One region of the Mesorhizobium sp. 113-1-2 genome, then DNA from elsewhere that is predicted to be linked to it. Evidence: predicted binding sites of a transcription regulator. Region 1 holds the regulator's gene; the other holds the start of a gene.
The links. Region 1 encodes LexA, which represses DNA repair genes until DNA is damaged. Its sites were predicted from a motif close to TGTTCNNNNTGTGTTCNG; they were not measured.

Region 1 (4,164 bases):
GCCTGCGCCAGGCAGCCAACCGCTGCAGGCGGATGTTCCGGCGCCACTTCCGTCCCCTGTCTTGGGCCGGATTGTGCGTGTCCGGCGGCAACTCGGCCAGGTCTCCCTGCCTCGCCTGCGCCATAGCGTGGCGATGGCAGCGGAACTGGAGCTTGACCGGGGCATCGCCTTCCTGCTGGTGCCGGTCTGTCTGGCTGCTGGAGCGATCGGCTATTATTCGCTGTCGGCGGAGCCCGACTTCGCAAGACCTGTCGCGCTCGTCGTGCTGATGGCGATCTGCGCGCTTGTCTCGCGCTCCTGGCCGAAAACCCACCTGGGCTTCATGGCGGCATTGTTGTGCGCGCTTGGCCTGCTTGCCGCCAAGGTCGAGACATGGCGGGCGGGCACCCAGATGCTGGGTTCGGAAATCTCTACGCAAGTGACCGGCCGCGTCGTTTCGCTCGACCGGATGGAGACCGGCCGCATCCGGCTGACCATCGACGTGACGTCGACCGCGCGGCCGACACTGCGCTATGCGCCGGAAAGGGTCCGGCTTTCAGCGCGCAATATCCCGGCGGACATGACTGCCGGCTCCCTGGTCACCGGCTATGCCAAACTGTTGCCGCCAACCGGTCCCGTGCGGCCGGACAGCTACGATTTCTCCTTCGACAGCTATTTCGCCGGCATTGGCGGCAGCGGCTTCTTTCTCGGCAATCCAAAGCTTGTCGCAGCCGATGATGGTGAGATGCCGCTCACGGCCCGCCTTTTCTCCGGCATAGAAAACGCCCGTGAAGCCATTGCCGATCATATCCGGGCCACGGTCGGCGGTGCCGAAGGCGAGATCGCGGCGGCGCTGATCGTCGGCGTGCGGGCCGGCATTCCCGATGAAATCAACGAAGCGATGCGGCGCACCGGCATCTACCACATCATCTCCATTTCCGGACTGCATATGGCGCTGGTCGCCGGCACCATCATGGGTCTGCTGCGCGGGGCTTTCGCGCTGTTTCCGGACTTTTCCGCGCGCCGGCCGGTGAAGAAATACGCCGCTGCTGCAGCCCTGTTCTCGATCGCCGCCTATCTCGTCATTTCCGGTGTTGTCGTCGCCGCCGAACGCAGCTTCATCATGCTGGGGGTGATGCTGATTGCCGTGCTGTTTGATCGCGCGGCGCTGACGATGCGCAATTTGGCGATCTCAGCGATCGCCGTCATCGTGGTGTCGCCGCATGAAGTCGTCGGCCCAAGCTTCCAGATGTCGTTCGCTGCGACTGCGGCTTTGGTCGGTGCCTATGCAGGCTGGGCTGATCACCGCGCGGGAAAGGCAAGGCCGCCACCGCCGAAGCGATCGCTACCGGGCTTTCTCGCTCGAAAATTCCTCGCGCTCACAGGAGGGGTGGCGATGACGTCCATCATTGCCGGCAGTGCCACGGCGCTGTTTGCAATATGGCACTTCCAGCGTGTGTCGCCGCTCAGCCTGTTCGCAAATCTGGCTATCATGCCAATTGTCTCAGTCGTCATGTTTCTGGCGGTTGTCAGTGCTTTGACAATGCCCTTTGGTTTGGACGGGCCCTTTCTCCACTTGATGGGCAAAGGCCTGACGGCGATGATCGCCATATCGGCGTGGATATCGGAACGCTCTCCCGTCGATGCGGTCGGGCTGATTTCGCAGCACTCCGTCCTGCTAGTGACGATTGCCCTGGTCATCGCGACGATGGCGACGACATGGCTGCGGCTCGCGGCACTGCCCTTCGCGCTTGCCGGACTGTTGACGGTGTCGGATACGCGCACGCCAGATGTGCTTATCTCGGAAGATGCGCGGCTGGTCGCGCTACCGATCGGCGGCGGCGAACTCGCGGTCAGCCGGGCTCGCCCGAACGAGTTCACCGTCGACAATTGGAAACGCGCGCTGGTGTCCGAAACCATCGTCGCGCCGGAGATGTTCGACAAGGCGGACGGGCAATTCGGCATTGCCGATGCCGTCAACCTCCCGCCTGGAGCGCCATTCTATTGCACGGATGGTGTCTGTCTTGCCCGGCACCCATCGGGTGCGATCATCGCACATGTCGAAGACCGCAAGGCCACCTGGAAGGCCTGCGGTTTTGCCGATCTGATCGTCGTCAATGACGCGACAGGCTATGATGCCTGCCACAATCCGCTGGTTCTTGTCGTTACCAAACGGCAACTGGCCCGAAAGGGCAGTGCCGCCGTCTTCTTCGACCGCCAATCGGCGACCGGTCCGCCAATCGTCAGTTTCGCGGTGGATGGACCGTATCGGCCCTGGCATGCGCAGCGAAAATTTTCACGCGAGGCGAGGGGGCTGGCGCCCTATCAAAAACCTGAAAAGACGGCCGTTCCTGCTCAGTAGCGCCGGATCAACCCGACCAGCTTGCCTTGCACCTTGACCCTGTCGGGCCCGAAAATGCGCGTCTCGTAGGCCGGGTTGGCGGCTTCGAGCGCAATCGAGGCGCCCTTGCGGCGGAACCGTTTCAGCGTCGCTTCCTCCTCGTCGACCAGGGCGACGACGATCTCTCCCGGGCTTGCCGTATCGGCGTTGCGGATAATGACCGTGTCGCCATCGAAGATGCCGGCCTCGATCATCGAGTCGCCCTTGACCTCCAGCGCATAGTGCTCGCCACCCATGATCATGTCCGGGGGCACCGAGATCGAATGCGTCTGATGCTGGATGGCATCGATCGGCACACCGGCGGCGATACGGCCCATCACCGGGATCGACACGGCGGAGACCGCGTCGTCATCATTGCCGGCTGAGGGCAGGCGCGATGGTGCCGGCTTGATCTGGCGGCCAAGGCCGCCCTGACCGAGACTGCCCTGGATGACGCTCGGCGAGAATTTCTTTGCCGCGTTGAGGCCAGGCGCGATCGAATCCGGCAACCGCAGCACTTCCAGCGCGCGTGCCCGGTTCGGCAGCCGGCGAATGAAGCCACGTTCCTCCAGTGCCGTGATCAGTCGATGGATCCCCGACTTGGAGGCAAGATCGAGCGCTTCCTTCATCTCGTCGAAGGAAGGCGGAATGCCGCTTTCCTTGAGCCGTTCATGAATGAACATCAGCAGTTCATGTTGCTTGCGTGTCAGCATGGCGGCCCCCAAGGCATTGAACGAAGGGTGTGAACCAGAATCGAAAAACAAACCCAGAACAAACACTATCTGTTCCAGTTGTGTTCTGCAACTGTTTAAAGTTTAGTGAATTTGTTAAAGCCTCAGAAATTTTCGCTCCAGGTGGCAGGCGTCAACCGACCACCTCCACCGTCGGCACGTGCATTGAAATCATTATGGTTAATAGCCTGTGGCCTATCCTCTTATCCTGTTTGGCATCAGGCGTTTGAAAGGCATTCTCAGGGTGGATTGTATGGCGAACGGATCCATTTTCGGCGGAACGAAACGAAATCAAAACGTCAACAATCGCTGGCTATGCGGAGATAGAACGCGTTCAGGCTCCCGGCATCGCTCCGACCAGAACCTGGGCGTAGGCGCCCGCATCGATATTGCCGCCGGAGATAACGCGCCGCGGCAAGGTCATCCGGAAACCGCTTTCAGACTGCCGGCGCGTACGGTGTAGGGATTGGCACAATTGTCTTCGCTGTGCACATAGACGTGCAGCGTGTAGCCGATATGCGCCGTCATCAGCGCTTTTGCCCGCTCCACATCGCGATCGAGCGCCGCTTCCATGATCTCGGTGTGATGCTCGATGGCGATCGCCTCGCGCAAGGCGTCCATGGCCTCGCCATAGCCATCCTTGAGGCCGGCCGCCGCCCGCAATGTCGGCGCCAGACCGAGAAAACGATGATGCCGCCGCAACTGATCGGCGATCGTCGAGCGGAAGCGCAAAAGCCAGTTGGATGTTGCCGCGCTCAGCAGCGCCGCATGGAAGGCCTCATGGCTCTCGTCCCATTTGTCGACGGCCGCATCGGAAGGGTCGTCGACCGCGGTCTTGCAGCGCGAGAGCCGGTAATGGGCGGTGACGACCGCGTCCTCCCATTCTCTGCCGCCATTCGCGATCGATTCCAGGAACAGCGGCATTTCGACAACCATCCTTGCGCGCGCCAGATCCTCGAGCTCGGCGCGCGACACGGGAGCGACGGCAAAGCCGCGATTGCTGATGGCGGTGACCAGGCGCTCGGCTTCAAGTCGGGACAAGGCTTCCCTCAGCGGCGTCCAGCCGACGCCGTA
Region 2 (4,164 bases), 3.8 Mb from region 1:
GAACAGAAGCGTATTTTCTACCTCTCCATGCCTTCCGGCCGTGTCGAGCGCAGCGCCACCGAGGTGGTGCGGAAGCCGCAACCGGGCAAGACCCCGCGCGCGGCCTGAACGATGCAACGCCTTGTCCGGTTTGTCTTCGCCGGCGGCATCGGTTTCGCCGCCGACGCGGCAGTGCTCTGGCTGCTGCTGGCCATCACGCCGCTCGGGCCGTTCGTCGCCCGCATGCTGTCGATCGGCTTCGCGCTCTGCGTCACCTGGCAGATCAACCGGCATCTGACCTTCTCGCCCTCGCGCCGTGGCGTGGCAGAGGAGGGCGCCCGCTATGGCGGCGTCGGCATCGCCACCAGCATCGTCAATTATCTCGTCTATTCCGCGATCCTGCTCGCGCTGCCGGCGGCGCCGCCGCTGGTGGCCCTCGCCATAGCCTCGCTGGCCGCCATGGCGCTGTCCTTCCTGGGCTACTCCAGGCTGGTCTTCGACCGTTAACGGCGTGGCCCGATTGGCAGAAGGCGCGGCGACCCTTATATCGCTCTCGTCGACTGCGCTGGGGACCCGCCATGAAGCTGAAAATCGCCGTCCAGATGGACCATATCTCCACCGTGTCGATCGCCGGCGACACCTCGTTCGCGCTGTCACTGGAAGCGCAGCGGCGCGGCCATCAATTGTTCCACTACACGCCCGACCGGCTGTCGCTGCGCGACGGCAAGGTGTTTGCCCGCATCGAGGAGATGCAGGTGCGCGACGAGAAGGGCAGCCATTATTCGCTGGGCGAGAAGGTGCGCACCGACCTGTCGGAGATGGACGTGGTCCTGCTGCGCCAGGATCCGCCCTTCGACATGAACTACATCACCACCACGCACATCCTCGAGCGCATCCACCCGAAGACGCTGGTCGTCAACGACCCGGCCTGGGTGCGCAACAGCCCTGAAAAGATCTTCGTCACCGAGTTTGCCGACCTGATGCCGGACACGCTGATCACCAAGGATCCGCTGGAAGTCGCCGCCTTCCGCAAGGAGTTCGGCGACATCATCGTCAAGCCGCTCTACGGCAATGGCGGCGCCGGCATCTTCCATCTGCACGAGGCCGACCGCAACCTCGCCTCGCTGCTCGAAATGTTCGGCCAGCTGTTCCGCGAGCCCTATATCGTGCAGCGCTACCTCAAGGAGGTGCGCAAGGGCGACAAGCGCATCATCCTGATTGACGGCGAGCCGGTCGGTGCCATCAACCGGGTGCCGGCCGAGCATGACTCCCGCTCCAACATGCATGTCGGCGGCAGCGCCGAAAAGACCGAGCTGACGGAGCGCGAGCGCGAGATCTGCGCCCGTATCGGACCGGCATTGAAGGCACGCGGCTTTATCCTGGTCGGCATCGACGTCATCGGCGACTATATGACCGAGATCAACGTGACGTCACCGACCGGCGTGCGCGAAGTGCAGCGTTTCGGCGGCGCCGACATTGCCAGCCTGTTCTGGGATGCGGTCGAGGGCAAGCGGAAGTAGCCCGTTTTCATTTCGTATTAACCATGTTCCGTTTCCGCAACCGGGCGCAATCCAGCTGCAACCCTTGCGATTGCCCGTTCTTGTAATGTTCTTGATTTGACCGGGAAACTGTGATTGTCTTCCCGAGTGGCCATTCTCGGCCAATCGCATGGGTTGTGGCCCCGGGGGCAAACATGGTGGCGCGGGTTCGCACGGTCGCTTTCCAGGGCATCGAGGCCGTGCCGGTCGACGTGCAGGTGATGATCGCGCCCGGCAAAGTCGGCATGCAGATCGTCGGCCTGCCCGACAAGGCGGTCGCCGAAAGCCGCGAACGCGTGCAGGCCGCGCTCCATGCCTCCGGCCTGTCGATGCCGTCGAAGAAAGTGACGGTCAATCTGGCGCCCGCCGATTTGCCCAAGGAAGGCAGCCATTACGATCTGCCGATCGCGCTTGGCCTGATGGCCGCCCTTGGTGCCATTCCGGGCGACATGCTGGCCGGTTATGTCGTGCTTGGCGAACTCTCGCTCGACGGCACCATTGCCGCCGTCGCCGGTGCCTTGCCGGCGGCGATCGGCGCCAATGCCGAGGGCAAGGGCCTGATCTGCCCATTCGCCTGCGGCCCGGAAGCGGCCTGGGCCGGCAAGGATTTCGACATTCTGGCGCCGCGCAGCCTGATCGCCATCGCCAACCATTTCCGTGGCACGCAGGTGCTGTCGCGCCCCGAAGCCGGCATCCATGCCGCGGCGCGCGACCTGCCCGACCTTGCCGACATCAAGGGCCAGGAGACCGCCAAGCGGGCGCTGGAAGTGGCGGCGGCCGGCGGCCACAACCTGTTGATGGTCGGCCCGCCAGGCTCGGGAAAATCGATGCTGGCGCAGCGGCTGCCGTCGATCCTGCCGCCGCTGGCGCCGAAGGAATTGCTTGAAGTCTCGATGATCGCCTCGGTGGCGGGCGAGCTCGGCGAAGGCAAGCTGACCGACCGGCGGCCGTTCCGCGCCCCGCATCATTCGGCCTCGATGGCGGCGATGGTCGGTGGCGGGCTGCGCGCGCGGCCGGGCGAAGTGTCGCTGGCGCATCACGGCGTGCTGTTCCTCGACGAATTCCCCGAATTCACGCCGCAGACGCTCGATGCACTGCGCCAGCCGCTGGAGACCGGCGACTGCATGATCGCGCGCGCCAACCACCGCGTCACCTATCCGGCGCGCATCCAGCTGGTGGCGGCGATGAACCCGTGCCGCTGCGGCATGGCCGGCGAGCCGGGCTATCGCTGCCTGCGCGGCGAACGCTGCCGCACCGACTACCAGGCGCGCATTTCCGGTCCGCTGCTCGACCGCATTGATCTCAGGATCGAAGTGCCGGCGGTTTCGGCCAGCGACCTGATCCGGCCTGACCGGGCGGAGAAGAGTGCAGCCGTGGCACTGCGCGTGGCCCGCGCCCGCACCCTCCAGCGCGAGCGTTTCGAACGGCTCGGCGTGACCAGCGCCACAACCAACGCCCATTGCGCACCTTCTGTCATCGAAGACATCGCCATGCCCGACGCAGCCGGCCTGTCGCTGCTCAAGGACGCCAGCGAAAAGCTCGCCTTTTCCGCACGCGCCTATCACCGGGTGCTGAAAGTGGCGAGAACGCTCGCCGATCTCGACGCCAGCGAAACCGTCGGCCGCATCCATCTGGCCGAGGCGATTTCCTATCGCATGAGTTCGGAACGGGTGGCGCAGGCGGCCTGACTTCCGTGCCGCGCGTTGCAGCAGACGAAGCTCTGACATCGTGCTCTGAGATGCCGTTGATGGGGTTCTGCCGAAGGATGCCGAACGATTGCGCGGGCAGCGTAGTCGAGAGGCTTCCCTAGTCAGCCGTCCGGGGAATAAGCCTCTGCAGGGTCGGTGTCATGATCATGCCGAAGGTCAAGGTATCGCCGTAAGCCCGAGCAGAGAGCATCGCCCCATGCACGGTCGCCATGAAGGCTTCCGCTTCCACGCGCGGCGCACCCGATATTGTCAGTGTCCTCTGTTCAGCGCCGCGCTCGATGACGCCAGACAGCCATCCCGAGAGGAACCGAAAATACGCCCGCACTTCCACGGCAACCTCCGGCGGAAGGGCCGGCAGTTCGCTGGCAAGCAGCGCGCAGACACAGAACGGCACACTCGCATCCTCGATGCATCGGGCCCAGATGCCGGCATAGGCCCGAAGCAACGCCGGCGGCTCGGGGACGTCGCGCTCGAGCCCTCCCATGCCCGTGACAGCCTCCTCGAGGTAGCGCTTGAGCAGGGTCCGCACGAGGTCGACCTTGCTGGGGAAATGGTGGTGGATGCTGGCTTTGCGGATGCCGATCACTTCGGCGATATCGGCGTAGCTGAAGCCATTGTACCCGCCGGCGACGATGAAGGTTCGCGCGGCGGCCAGGATCTCATCGGCAGTGTTCGAAGGCTTGCTCATGCACGTACCTGCCTTTCCGCAAGGGGACTTTAACTTGCGACCCGCGGCGACTTGCGAAGGACGTCGCTCACCGACAGCCATAGAGCGGACACAAGGAAGTAGAAGGCACCGAACGCGGCATAGGGCGCAACATTGGTGATGCCAATGATCTCCGTGCCGCCGGCCATCTTGACGAAGAAGACACCTGCCAGCGCGGATTGGGCGCCGCTCAGTATCATCGCCCATTGCGCACCGTTGGTTTTCCAGCGGC

Region 2: the regulator LexA is predicted to act here: its motif matches at 1,575-1,592, upstream of JN279_RS03830 (YifB family Mg chelatase-like AAA ATPase).

Annotation. Positions count from the first base shown of each region.
Region 1 is NZ_AP023242.1:4,603,356-4,607,519, forward strand. It holds gene JN279_RS22290 (ComEC/Rec2 family competence protein) at 1-2,341, shown strand, start outside; gene lexA (transcriptional repressor LexA) at 2,335-3,072, opposite strand; gene JN279_RS22300 (GntR family transcriptional regulator) at 3,511-4,164, opposite strand, start outside.
Region 2 is NZ_AP023242.1:825,522-829,685, forward strand. It holds gene JN279_RS03815 (glycosyltransferase) at 1-108, shown strand, start outside; gene JN279_RS03820 (GtrA family protein) at 112-486, shown strand; gene gshB (glutathione synthase) at 558-1,499, shown strand; gene JN279_RS03830 (YifB family Mg chelatase-like AAA ATPase) at 1,673-3,205, shown strand; gene JN279_RS03835 (TetR/AcrR family transcriptional regulator) at 3,324-3,914, opposite strand; gene JN279_RS03840 (DUF308 domain-containing protein) at 3,944-4,164, opposite strand, start outside.